One region of the Kinneretia aquatilis genome, then DNA from elsewhere that is predicted to be linked to it. Evidence: riboswitches for the same ligand, from Rfam matches in the RefSeq annotation. Region 1 holds a riboswitch; the other holds the start of a gene.

Region 1 (6,497 bases):
GACAGGCTCAGGGCCTCGGCGCTGGCGCGGCGGAAGTTCATGCCGGCGGCCACGGCGCGGGCCTGGATGGCCGCGGTCTGCGCACCGGTCTGCACATGCAGGGTGTCGAATGCGCTGGCGTTGCCGAGGGCAAAGCCCAGGCTCTTCAGGCCTTCGGCCAGCACGGCGGTGAAGGAGGCCACGCGCTGGGCGATGCGCTTCAGGCCTTGCGGGCCGTGGTACACGGCGTACATGCTGGCCACCACGGCCGGCAGCACTTGGGCGGTACAGATGTTGGAGGTGGCCTTCTCGCGGCGGATGTGCTGCTCGCGGGTCTGCAGGGCCAGACGGTAGGCCGGCTTGCCGTGGGCGTCGATGGAGACACCGACCAGGCGGCCGGGCAGGCTGCGCTTGTACTCGTCCTTGCAGGCCATGTAGGCGGCGTGCGGGCCGCCATTGCCCATGGGCATGCCGAAGCGCTGGGTCGTGCCCACGGCGATGTCGGCGCCTTGCTCGGCGGGGGCCTTGATCAGGGTCAGGGCCAGCAGGTCGGCGGCAGCGATCAGCAGCGCACCTTGGGCATGGACCGCGTCGGCGGCGGCTTGCAGGCTGCGCACATCGCCGTTCACGCCGGGGTATTGCAGCAGGGCGGCGAAGCACTCGCTCTTGCCAGCCTCAGCAGCCGGGCCCACCACCACGTTGAAGCCCAGGGGCTCGGCACGGGTGCGCACCACTTCCAGGGTTTGCGGCAGTACGTCGTCGGCGACGAAGAAGGTCTGGCTCTTGCTCTTGCCCACGCGGGCGGCCAGGGTCATGGCTTCGGCGGCGGCGGTGGCTTCGTCCAGCATGGACGCGTTGGCAATGGCCATGCCGGTCAGGTCGGTCACCATGGTCTGGAAGTTGACCAGGGCCTCCATGCGGCCTTGCGAAATTTCAGCCTGGTAGGGCGTGTAGGCGGTGTACCAGGCGGGGTTCTCGAGGATGTTGCGCAGGATGACGCCGGGTGTCAGCGTGTCGTAGTAGCCCTGGCCGATGTAGCTCTTGAGCACCTTGTTCTTGCCCGCCAGCGCCTTCAGCTCGGCCAGGGCCTGGGCTTCGGTCGCAGCCGCCGGCAGGTCCATGCCCACTGAGCGCTTGATGCTGGCGGGCACCACGGCTTCGATCAGGGCGCGGCGCGAGGCGGCACCGATCACCGACAACATGCCGGCTTCGTCAGCGGCATCGGGGCCGATGTGGCGGGCTTGGAATTCGGTGGCGTTCTCGAGCACCGACAGGGGCTGCAGGGCGGACATCAACATGGCAAATCCTTGGAGCCTGGCGCCGCTTGTGGCGGCCTCAGGCCGTTTGTGTTCGGGAGAGCCTGCCACAGCAAGGCGCAAGGACTGCGCTCTGTGGCAGGGGGTGCCGCGGCCTCACTCATAGAGCCGCCGCGGCCGGTTTGATCAGCTGTTCTTGACCAGCTCGTCGTAGGCGGTGCTGTCCATCAGGCCGTCCAGCTCGGCCGGATTGCTCAACTTGACCTTGAAGAACCAGCCGGTCTTCAGCGGGTCGCTGTTGGCGAGCGACGGGTCGTCGCGCAGGGTTTCGTTGACTTCGGTGATCTCGCCGGCGACCGGCATGTAGACGTCGGCGGCGGCCTTGACCGACTCCACCACGCCCGCCACTTCCTTGGCTTCGAAGCTGCTGCCCACGGCAGGCAGGTCCACGAACACCACATCGCCCAGGGCGTCTTGTGCGTGCACGGTGATGCCCACGGTGACGATGCCGTCGGCTTCGATCTGGACCCACTCGTGGTCAGGCGTGTACTTGATGTTGCTCATGCGGTGCTCCGTTGCTTTCGGAAGGTGGAAAGGAGAAAGAAAATGAAATGTAGGGTGCCCGATCGGGGCCGGGCAAGCGCGACGAGAGCCGAGCCGGCTCTCATCCGTTCAGCCGCGGTAGTAGCCGTTGGGCGTGAACGGGGTGCTGGACACCGTCATCGGTGTGCGCTTGTCGCGGACGATGGCGAAGACTTCGGTGCCCAGGGCCGCAAATTCCTTGGCCAGGTAAGCCAGGGCCACCGGCTTGCCTACCGTGGGGCCCAGGGTACCGCTGGTGACCACGCCGATTTCCACGCCCTCGGCGTTGACCAGCTTGGCGCCTTCGCGCACCGGCATGCGTTCGCTGCTGACCAGGCCGACGCGCTTGCGAGCGGCGCCCTTGGACAGCTGCTCGTCCACCACGGCGGCACCGGGGTAGCCACCGGCACGGGCGCCACCGGCGCGGCGCACCTTCTGAATGGCCCAGGTCAGCGAGGCTTCCACCGGGGTGGTGCCGGTGTCGATGTCATGGCCGTAGAGGCACAGGCCCGCTTCCAGGCGCAGCGAATCGCGCGCACCCAGGCCGATGGGCTTGACTTCCGGCTGGGCCAGCAGCTTGCGGGCCAGCTCGACTGCCTGGTCCTGGTGGACCGAGATTTCGAAGCCGTCTTCGCCGGTATAGCCCGAGCGGGTCAGGAAGGTCTCAATGCCGTCCAGATTGAAGAAGCCGCCGGTCATGAAGGTCAGCTTGGCGACTTCAGGGTTCAGGCGCGACAGGGCGGTCACGGCCTGCGGGCCTTGCAGGGCCAACAGGGCTTGCTCGGGCAGGGGCAAGACCTGGCACTTGTCGCCGATCTTGGCCTGCATGTGGGCGATGTCCTGCACCTTGCAGCCGGCGTTCACCACCACAAAGAGGTCGTCCGGGCGGCGGGCGATCATCAGGTCGTCCAGGATGCCACCTTGTTCATTGGTGAACAGGGCATAGCGCTGCTTGAACAGGCCCAGGTCGATCACATCGACCGGCACGATGGTTTCCAGCGCAGCGGCAGCGCCATCGCCGATCAGGCGGACCTGGCCCATATGGGACACGTCGAACAGGCCGGCGGCCGCGCGGGTGTGCTTGTGCTCGGCCATCACGCCGGTCGGGTACTGCACGGGCATGTCGTAGCCGCCGAAGGGCACCATCTTGGCGCCGAGTTCGATGTGCAGGGCGTGCAGGGGGGTCTTGAGCAGGGGAGCGGAGGAGTCAGCAGCGGACATGGGAGCAGCTTTCGAGGGCAATCATCTGGCCCACGCCCCTGAGACCGACTCAAGGAGTGGGGGGGAATGCCCTCGCTGTCCGCTTTACCTGAGAGATTGGCCGCCGGCGTATTGCCAACAGCTTGCCCCTTCGGTGGACGGGCTCGAAACCCGTCTCTCTCCAGTGAGGACGCCCGACGTTTTGTGAACGGGCGTTTTATCAGTCCTTTTGCCTGAGCGTTCGCAGCGTGGGATCACCAGTGCCACTGCGCCTTCGGCGGCTTCCGCGAGGAAGCTCTCTCCTGACGGCGGCGATTGTAGCCCTGGTTTTTGCGCAAAAAGTGGCTCCGTGGCGAGGCCTTTTCGCAAATCCACAAATGCGCCGGCTTCCTCGCGTTCATCACGCCATGGCGGGCGCCGCTTCTGCCTATGCTGGCCGCAGCATGAATCACGCCTTGCAGGCAACACCGCGCCCATGAGCCACACCGCGCCCGAAATTCACCTCTGCATCCAGCAGCCCGGGGCCTATGTGCACTCCCTGGGCTTGCTCGATCAGGCGCGCTACTTCCGCTACCAGTTCCGCCGCCTCGGGGCCGAGGTCAGCATGGCGAAGAACCGGCTGCGCCATGGGGCGATCAATTTCATCTTTGGCGCCCATCTCGGTTTTGAGCCGGCCTTGCTCGATCGCCATGTCTGCGTGTTTGTGAACCTGGAGCAGCTGGGCGAGGGCGGGGCCCAGGTCTCGCCCGAGTATTTGCAGCTGCTGGCGAACTGGCCGGTGGTGGATTACGACGCCGCCAACTGCAGCGCCTACCGCGCCCGGCCGGATCAGGTGCCGGTGTTCCCCCTGCTGCATGCACCGTACCTGAGGCCGGCGGAATCCATCCCGCTGGAGCAGCGGCCCATCGATCTGCTGTTCATCGGCAGCATGAACGATCGCCGCCGCGCCTGGCTGGATCGCATCGAGGCCCTGGGCTTGAGCGTGGCCTTGTTCGACGGCCCGCTTTACGGCCCCGAGCGTGATGAGTTCATCCGCCAGGCCAAGGCCGTGCTCAATGTGCATTTCTACGAGAGCAGCCGCTTCGAGCAGACCCGGGCGGCGATCTGCCTGTCCCTGGGCACGCCCGTCATCTCCGAGCGCGCGCCGGGCACCGAGGTGCATCCGGCCTTCGAGGACTCGGTCCTGTGGCTGGAGGGCGGGCAGCTGGAGCAGTTCTTCAGCGAGGACTTCGGCACCCCGGCGTTTTTTGATTTCGCCCGCCTGGCGCTGGAGCGCTTTGAGCAGGCCGACCCGGCTGTGGCCTATGCCGAGATGCTCGCCGTTGCGGCCAACCATGCCGTTGAACGCCTGCCGGCCTTGCCGCAAGCGCCCTGGCGGCCGCAGCGCCTGCATGTGGGCGCCGGCGCCGATTACAAAGCCGGCTGGCTCAATATCAGCCGAGATGCCGAGCAAGAGCCCGATCTTCGGCTGGACCTGAGCCGCCCACTGGATCTGCCGCTGCGCGACCAGTCGGACGCGCATGGCCCGATCGAGCTGCAGGCCGAGAGCCTGGAGTTGCTCGACGTCAGCGGCCTGCAGCATGAGGCTTCGGCATTGAAGACCTTGCTGAATCAGGCTTTGCGTCTGCTGCAAACCGGCGGCGAGCTGCAACTGGATTTGGCCGGCGCCTTGCCACCCGAGCCTGCAGCTGCTGCGGGCTGGCTGGCCGCGCCCGATCTCTTCAGCAGCTTCTGGCAGGCTTGCGGCGAGGATTTCTGGGCGCTGGGCTGGTTCGGGCAGCGCTTCGAGCTGCTGGCCCATGCCTACTTCGATGCCCAGGCGCGGCCCTGCGAGGCCGAGGCGGCCCTGGGCACGCGGGTGGTGCTGCGCAAGATCGAGAGCTCGCTGCGCGAGCGCACCACGGCGCGGGCGCGCCAGAGCCGCTTGCGCCTGCCCGACGATGCCGTGGACGCGGCCCACCGCCTGTTGCCCGCCTGCCCGGCGGCGCAGGCCGGCGCGACGAAGAAATTCAAGTGGTCCATCCTCGTGCCCAGCCTGCCGGCGCGGCGCGAGCTGCGCAAGCGCATGCTGGCCATCCTGGAACCCCAGGTGGCCCGCTATCCCGATGTGGAACTGCTGGTGCTCGAAGACAACCGCAGCCGCGAGTACGGCCCCAAGCTGCAGGCCATGATCGACATCGCCCAGGGCGAGTACCTGAACTTCGTGGACGATGACGACGAGATCTCCGAGCACTACGTCGACACCATCTACCCCTTGCTGAACGGAGTTGATTGCGTGGGCTTTTCGGCGCGCATCAGCGTCGAGGGTGGGCCCTTCAAATCGGTGTTCTACAGCATGAAGAACAAGGTCTGGGTCGATGCGCCCGAGGGCTATTACCGCAACCCGCAACACTTGACCCCCATCCGCAGCGAGCTGGTGCGTCAGATCCCCTGGGTCGGCCACTACGGGGCGGATCGCACCTGGTCGCACAAGATGTCGGCCTCCGGCCTGCTTCAGACTGAAAACGTGACCGACGCGGTGCTCTACACCTACTACGCCACGCAGAAAGAAAACCGCGAAGGCGTCTGGCGCTGAGCGCTGCTGAGCAATCAGATCACGTGGTGGCCTGACTTCAGGTACCAGTCGGCCATGCGCTGACCGTTCCAGCGCAGCGTCACATGCTCGGCCTGCCGGGCCGGAGGCAAGGCGGCGCGCGGGGTGAACAGGGCCACGCACTGGCCGCCGGGCTGGCGCACGCTGTCGTAGATCAGGCCCGCGCTGCCTTGCTCGCGCAGGCTCTGGGCGAAGGGCCGCGAGGCGGCGTAGGAGTTCGCATCCAGCAGCGCCAGCGCGCGCAGATCACGGTCGTCGGCACGCAGTTCGTGCAAATCGGCCTGCACCGTGACGCGGTAGCAGCGCAGATCCACATCGATGGCCGGCTCGGCCGTGCGGGCGAGAAAGAGCGCGCGGTGGTGGCTGACCTCGGCCACGGCGGTTTCCAGCGTGGCCGCGGCGTAGTAGACACCGTAGCTGCCGTCGGAAAAACGGCTGCCCTCGGGGTTCAGGTGGGTGAAGGCCGCCATGATGGGGCTGCTCCCGGGGCCGCAGAGGCGCTGCTCGGGCGGCACCAGGCTCAGCTCGCCGAGTTGCTCGCGCAGGCGCGGGTTGCCGAGCGCCTCGATGGCGAAGACCACGGCCAGGTCCGCCGGCTCGGCCACTGCGTCGAACAGCAGCACGGGCGGGTAGCGGCTGGGCAGTAGACGGCAGGAATCCGGCCAGTGCACGGGGATGCAGGGCAGGGCGATCGGGGCAGACGGGGGCAGGGCGGAGGAGCTCAAACGCCAGGTCTTTCAGGCCCAGCCGCCGCGCTGTGCATCCAGGTACTGGCGCACGACAAAGAGATCGGCGATCTGGCCGCCCAGCATGCGCGAAAGGGCGCTGCCGCCGCCGAACAGGGGCGCGCTGTTGGCCTTCTTGATCCAGGCATCGGCCCGCTCCGG
Region 2 (6,497 bases), on a different contig from region 1:
TGCTGCGGCTGGCGCAGAGCCCGGGCGTCATCCAGCATACGCGGCGCTGGGCCTTGCACGACTGCCGCTTGGGTGACAGCTACCTACCGCGGGGCACGGCCCTGCTTCTGCGCCTGGCTTGCGAGCCCGCGGAGCCGGGCGCCGGCCTGAGCTTCGGACACGGCCGCCATCAATGCCCGGGCCAGGAACTGGCCTTGCTCATGGCGCAGGCCACCCTGGGCGTCGCCCGCCAGGCCTTGGCGCAGGGCATCGCGCCCCCGTCCTGGCAGGGCCACCATGCACTGGCCCATGCCCGCGTGCCGCGCCTTGCCGACAGGGCCGACCGAGCCGAGAGCCTCGTGCTTGCTGACGCCAAGCTGCCCACCGAGCGAGCGCCAACACCCTCGACCACAGCCCAGGAGTCGCGCCCATGATCCTCGTGGTGTTTGAAGTGAAGCTCGCAGCCGGCCAGCGCGAGCATTACCTGGCGCTGGCGGCGGCCTTGCGGGCGGAGTTGGCGCAGATCGACGGCTTCATCAGCATCGAGCGTTTCCAAAGCCTGAGCGATCCCGACACGCTGCTCTCGCTGTCCTGCTTCCGTGACGAAGCCGCCGTCCAGGCCTGGCGTTCGCAAGCCGCCCACCGCGAGGGCCAGGCTCAGGGTCGGGCGACAGTGTTTGCCGACTATCGCCTGCGCGTGGCCGCCGTGCTGCGCGACTACGGCTTGCACGATCGCGTGCAGGCACCGGCGGACAGCCGGCAGGCCCTGGAAGCGCCCCTCGCCGGCGGCGCGCAACTCGCCCAGCCAAGCCACGGATGCCGCACACAATCGGCGCTTCGCCACGCTCCCCATCCACCGTGAACCGCTGCGCGCCCACCGAACCCTTCTGGAACCCCATGGTGCCCGAGCTCGCCGTCAGCGATCTGGCTGCATCGCTGCACTTCTACCGGGCCTGCGGATTTGAGGTCCGCTTTCGCCGCGATGATCCCCCGTTTGCCTATCTGGAGCTCGGCCGCGCGCAGCTGATGCTGGAGCAAGACCACGCGCACAGCTGGCTGACCGCGCCGACCGAAACGCCGCGTGGCCGCGGCATGAATCTGCAGATCGAGGTCGAGGATGTCGAGCAGCTCCAGGCGCAGCTGCGCCAGTTCGGCTGCCCCCTCTTCCGCGCGCTGGAAGAAAGCTGGTACCCGGTGTCCGAGCGGGAAGAAGAAGGGCAACTGGAGTTTCTGGTACAAGACCTGGATGGCTATCTGCTGCGCTTTTGCCAAGTCCTGGGCTCACGCGAACGCCCGAGCCCTGGCGAGCACTGACGCCCCACCACTCGACGCCACCGCACACGCCGCCACCATGCCCAAGACGCACACCCCGCTCGCCTCGAAGATCTCCTCGTTCTGGCGCCGTGCCGGCCTGATGGGGCTGGGAATCGCAGCTCTTTTCTTGGGCCTGCCGGCCCGGGCGAGCGGCGAGGCCGTGGGCGAGGTCGACACTGCGTTCAAGCTGATCGGCCCCGATCACAAGGTGGTGGTGGAGGCCTACGAAGACCCCAAGGTCACGGGCGTGACCTGCTACGTCTCGCGCGCCAAGACCGGCGGCATCAAGGGCGGCCTGGGCTTGGCCGAAGACAAAGCCGAGGCCTCCATCGCCTGCCGTCAGACCGGGCCGATCGGTTTCGCCAAGCCCCTGGCACGGCAGGAAGAGGTGTTCAACGAGCGCATGTCCCTGGTGTTCAAGAAACTGCGCATCGTGCGCATGGTCGACAGCCGGCGCAACACCCTGGTCTACCTGACCTATTCGGACCGCCTGGTCGACGGCTCGCCGCAGAACAGCGTGACCGCCGTGCCGGTGGATCGCGCCACGCCGATTCCGCTCAAGTGAGCGCAGTGCCAGGCGGCAAGCCCGAGACCTTGAACGCCGGCCGATGAAAGCCCGAGCACAGCCTCCCTGCCGCCCCCGGCTCACGCCGGAGCAGGTGGACGCGCTGAATGCCGAAGCCTACGCGCTGCGCATGTCGGACACGCCGCGGGCCTTGCGTCTGGCGCAGCAGGCCCATGAGCAGGCCCTGGCCATCGACCACCCGCGCGGCCTGGCCTATGCCTTGCTGCGCTGGAGCCTGTGCGAGTTCATCCTGGGCCAGCCGGTGGCGCCACTGCAAGCCCGACTGGATCGGGCCCACAGCCTGCTGGAGGCGCTGGGCGAGATCGATGGCCATCTGGATGCCTTGAACTTGCAGGCCCTGATACAGGCCCGCCAAGGCGACTATGAACAGGCCCTGCATTTGGACCAGCGAGCCCTGGAACTCGCCCGCCTCCACCAGGCCAGTCATGCCGAATCTCGCGCCCTGAACAATATGGCGGTGACCCGCCTCACGCAGGGCCAATTCCCGGAGGCCCTCGAGTTGCTTCAGCTCAGCCTCGCACTGGCCGAGCACAACGGCTCCATCGTCGATCAGGCCTATGCCCTGGGTCAGATGGGCCAGGTGCTGCAAGGCATTGGTGAGATGGACTTGGCCGCGGAGCATCTTCAGCGCAGCCTGCACTGCGCACGCCAGACCCAGGACCTGGCGCGCCAGGCCACCAGCGCGCTGGACCTGGGCACACTGCTGAGCAAACTCGGCCAGCATGCCGAGGCTTGCCTTCTTCTGGACGAAGCGCTGACCCTGTCGCGGCGCACCGGCAATGTCAACGATCTCGGCCAGGCACTGCTGGGCCTGGGCCAGTCCTGCCTGGCGCGAGGGGCAGTGGACGCGGCCCTGGCCGCCTTCGAAGAAGCCCGGCCGCTGGCCCTGAGCGTGGGCGACAGCCCTTCGCTGTGCAGCATCGAGATGGGCCTGGCCGACGTGTGGCAAGCCCGAAACGATCTGCCGCAAGCCCAGGGCGCCCTGGAACGCGCACTGGCTCATGCCACGAAAGGCCGGCTCACCGCCCTGGCAAGCCAGGCTCATCGGGCCCTGTCCGAGCTGGCCGAGCGGCGAGCCGATCACGCCCTGGCCCTGCAGCACTACAAGGCCCACCATGCCTGCGAACAACGCCTGCTGGGCGAGCACTCGCAGCAGCGCCTGCGCGGCCTGTTCGTGCGCCAGCAGGCCCAGGCCCTGAGCCAGGAATTGCAGGCAGCCCGACAGGCGGATCAGGAAAAGCAGGCCTTGCTGACGCAACTCTCGGCGCAAGCCGACTTGCTGCGCCAGCTCAGCCATGAGGACGCCCTGACCGGCCTGGCCAATCGCCGCTGGCTGGACCTGCTGCTTGAACAGGAGTGCGAGCGCGCGGCGCGCTTTCGCCACCCGCTCAGCCTGGCCATGCTGGACCTCGATCACTTCAAGGCCGTCAACGACCGCTTCGGCCATGCGGTGGGCGATGCCGTGCTGCGCCAGCTTGCTCGCCTGCTGCGTGACCACTGCCGGCGCGCCGATGTGGTGGCGCGTTATGGCGGCGAGGAGTTCACCCTGATCCTGGTGGAGGCCCCCCTGCCCCTGGCCAGCCAGCTCTGCGACAAGCTGCGCCAGCAGATCGAGCGCTTTGACTGGCGCAGCCTGCACCCCGATCTGCATGGCATCACCGTCAGCATGGGCCTGGCCGGCAACGCCGAAGCCCACACGCCCGAAGCCTTGTGCGCCCTGGCCGATGAGCGCCTCTACCAAGCCAAGGGCGAGGGCCGAAACTGTGTCCGTCCGACCGGACTCCTGGCCGACTCTCGCTGATCCCAGGGCTGCCCCGCATTTGCCCTGACTTCGCATACAGGCAAGCCCGTCTACACTGCACACCGGATTCAGGAGAGTGCAGGCCCGCTTTGGACCCTGCCGCCGAAGGCGCAAGCTCCCATACTCGCTCAGGCCCCGTACTGGATCCGTCAACAAGCCGAATGCTGGAGAGAGCGGCCCGCGCAGACGATGCGCAAGCCGCCACCGAAGGAGCAAGGCCATGCCCCCGGGGCGCGGCTGAATCTCTCAGGTAACAGGGACAGCGGGAGCGGCGCGCGTCAAGCGCACGCTCTTGCTGCCATTGCCCGATCTGTGCTCTGCCCGGCTCGCGCCCCACCCTGGGGTGCCTCACCTGCCTGGAACGAAACACAGCCCGCGCTGGGCCTGGGCGTACGCCTGCGCGTCTCACTCAACGGTCTGTTTGTCTTGTTTCAGGAGTGCACACATGCACGCAATCGTCCTGGGCGCCGGGGTCACCGGCGTCACCACCGCCTGGTATCTGCGCCAAGCGGGTTTTGAAGTCACCGTGATCGACCGCCAGCCCGCGGCCGGCCTGGAAACCAGCTATGCCAACGGCGGCCAGATTTCCGTCTCGCATGCCGAGCCCTGGGCCAACCCGGGCGCGCCGCTCAAGGTCTTGAAATGGCTGATGAAGGAGGATGCGCCCCTGCTCTTCCGCCTGCGCGCCGACCCGGCCCAGTGGCGCTGGGGCCTGCAGTTCCTGCGCGAATGCACGCCGGGCCGCACCGCCCACAACATCCGCAACATCGTCAATCTGGGCCTCTACAGCCGCGAGCAGCTGCAGCGCCTGCGCGCCGCCACCGGCATCGCCTACGACCAGCGCCAGCAAGGCATCCTGCACTTCTACACCAGCGAGCAGGAGTACGCCGCTGCGCAGGAGCCGGCCCGCATCATGCGCGAGCAAGGCTGCGAGCTGGACATGAAAACGCCCGAGGAATGCGTGGCCATCGAGCCGGCGCTGGCGCAATGCCGCGCGCAGATCGTCGGCGGCAGCATGACGCCCAGCGACGAGTCGGGCGACGCCCATCGCTTCACCCAGGCACTGGCCGCCCTGGCCGAGCAGGCCGGGGTGAAGTTCCGCTATCAGACGCGTGTGCTGGGCTGCGAGCGCGAGGGCCAGGATCTGGCGCGGGTGATCGTGGCCGATGCGAACGGTGAAATCGAGCGCCTGACCGCCGACCGCTTTGTGCTTTGCCTGGGCTCCTTCAGCCGCGGCCTGGCGCGCGAGCTGGGCGTGTCGCTCAACATCTACCCGGCCAAGGGCTACTCGATGACGCTGCCGGTGATCTCGCCCGCGCACAGCTACCAGGTCTCGCTGACCGACGACGAGTACAAGCTGGTGTTCTCGCGCCTGGGTGATCGCCTGCGCGTGGCCGGCACGGCCGAGCTCAATGGCTATGACAGCACGCTCAATCTGCGCCGCTGCGAGGCCTTGCTGCGGCGCACGCGCGAGCTGTTCCCGCAGATGGTGGCGCCCGAGGGCCAGCCCAGCGGCGCCCAGTACTGGACCGGCCTGCGCCCGGCCACGCCCTCCAACCTGCCTTACATCGGCGCCAGCCGCGTTGGCCGCCTCTTCCTCAACACCGGGCACGGCACCCTAGGCTGGACGCACAGCTGCGGCTCGGCCGCGGCCCTGGCGGACCTGATCTGCGGCCGCCGGCCCGAGCTGGATTACGCCTTCTGCGGGCCTGAGCTCGGCGCCTGGGCCGGCCGGGCGCAAGCGGCCACTTGAGCGAACCGGCCCAAGCCCGCCGGCGCGGGCCTTGTAAGCCGGCCGGGCTTCCTCTACCCTGAGGCCAGAGCCGAGCGGACCCCTCCCCTGCGTCAAAGCCCGGCACCGCGCACGCATCCATCACCGCGCCCCACAAAAGCCGGGGCGCCGGAGAGCCAAGGAGACTGCCATGAGCCCGAGCCCGAACGGCGACGCCAGCCGCGCCCCATCCGCCACCGGTGCGCCCCAGTCGCACCTTTCGCCAGCGGTCGCGGCCCTGCGCAGCCTGGCCCTGGTCGGCCCCGCGGCGGCGGGCAAGACCAGCTTGCTGGAGGCCTTGCTGCTGCAGGCCGGCGCCATCACCCAGGCCGGCACGGTGGAGCGCGGCAACACCGTCAGCGATTTCGACCCGCTGGAGCGCCGCTACCAGCATTCCCTGCACAGCAGCGTGGTGCATCTGGAGCATGGCGGCGTGCGCATCCACGCCATCGACACGCCCGGGGCGGCCGATTTCATCGGCCAGTCTCTGCCAGCGCTGGAGGCGGTGGACACGGCGGTGCTGGTGCTCAACGCGCAAAGCGGGCTGGAGCCCATGGCCAGCAAGATGATGGAGACCGCCGCTCAGCGCGGCCTGTGCCGGCTGATCGTGATCAACAAGATCGATCTGGCCGAGCTCGACCTGCCAGGCCTGCTGGCGCAGATCCGCACGGTGTTCGGGCGCGAATGCCTGCCCCTGAACCTGCCGGCCGAAGGCGGGCGGCGCGTGCTGGACTGCTTTTACAACATCATCGGCCAGGCCGATTTTTCCTCGGTGGGCCTGGCGCACCAGGCCCTGGTCGAGCAGGTGGTGGAGGTGGATGCCGCGTTTGTGGATCGTTATCTCAGCGAAGGCGATGTCGACCCGCGCGAGCTTCACGTGCCGCTGGAGCAGGCCTTGCGTGAGGGGCACCTGATCCCGGTCTGCTTCACCTCGGCGCGCAGCGGCGCCGGCGTGGCCGAGCTGCTCGATGTGATCGAGCGCCTGCTGCCGAACCCGGCCGAAGGCAACCCGCCCCTGTTCCTGCGCGGCGAGGGCCCCGAGGCCC

What was found. Region 1 has a riboswitch for glycine ahead of gcvT (glycine cleavage system aminomethyltransferase GcvT). Riboswitches for the same ligand answer to the same signal wherever they lie in the genome.
Region 2: linked by a shared signal. The riboswitch ahead of C1O66_RS00115 (D-amino acid dehydrogenase) and the one ahead of gcvT (glycine cleavage system aminomethyltransferase GcvT) in region 1 are both predicted to bind glycine.

Annotation. Positions count from the first base shown of each region.
Region 1 is NZ_POSP01000004.1:836,598-843,094, forward strand. Features, by position in the region: gene gcvP (aminomethyl-transferring glycine dehydrogenase) at 1-1,277, opposite strand, end outside; gene gcvH (glycine cleavage system protein GcvH) at 1,422-1,799, opposite strand; gene gcvT (glycine cleavage system aminomethyltransferase GcvT) at 1,908-3,038, opposite strand; glycine riboswitch at 3,104-3,212, opposite strand; glycine riboswitch at 3,229-3,332, opposite strand; gene C1O66_RS23250 (hypothetical protein) at 3,493-5,592, shown strand; gene C1O66_RS23255 (RES family NAD+ phosphorylase) at 5,607-6,335, opposite strand; gene C1O66_RS23260 (antitoxin Xre-like helix-turn-helix domain-containing protein) at 6,348-6,497, opposite strand, start outside.
Region 2 is NZ_POSP01000001.1:21,876-28,372, reverse strand. Features, by position in the region: gene C1O66_RS00140 (cytochrome P450 family protein) at 1-413, shown strand, start outside; gene C1O66_RS00135 (antibiotic biosynthesis monooxygenase family protein) at 410-841, shown strand; gene C1O66_RS00130 (bleomycin resistance protein) at 838-1,293, shown strand; gene C1O66_RS00125 (CreA family protein) at 1,394-1,858, shown strand; gene C1O66_RS00120 (diguanylate cyclase) at 1,902-3,680, shown strand; glycine riboswitch at 3,740-3,833, shown strand; glycine riboswitch at 3,835-3,953, shown strand; gene C1O66_RS00115 (D-amino acid dehydrogenase) at 4,126-5,433, shown strand; gene fusA (elongation factor G) at 5,603-6,497, shown strand, end outside.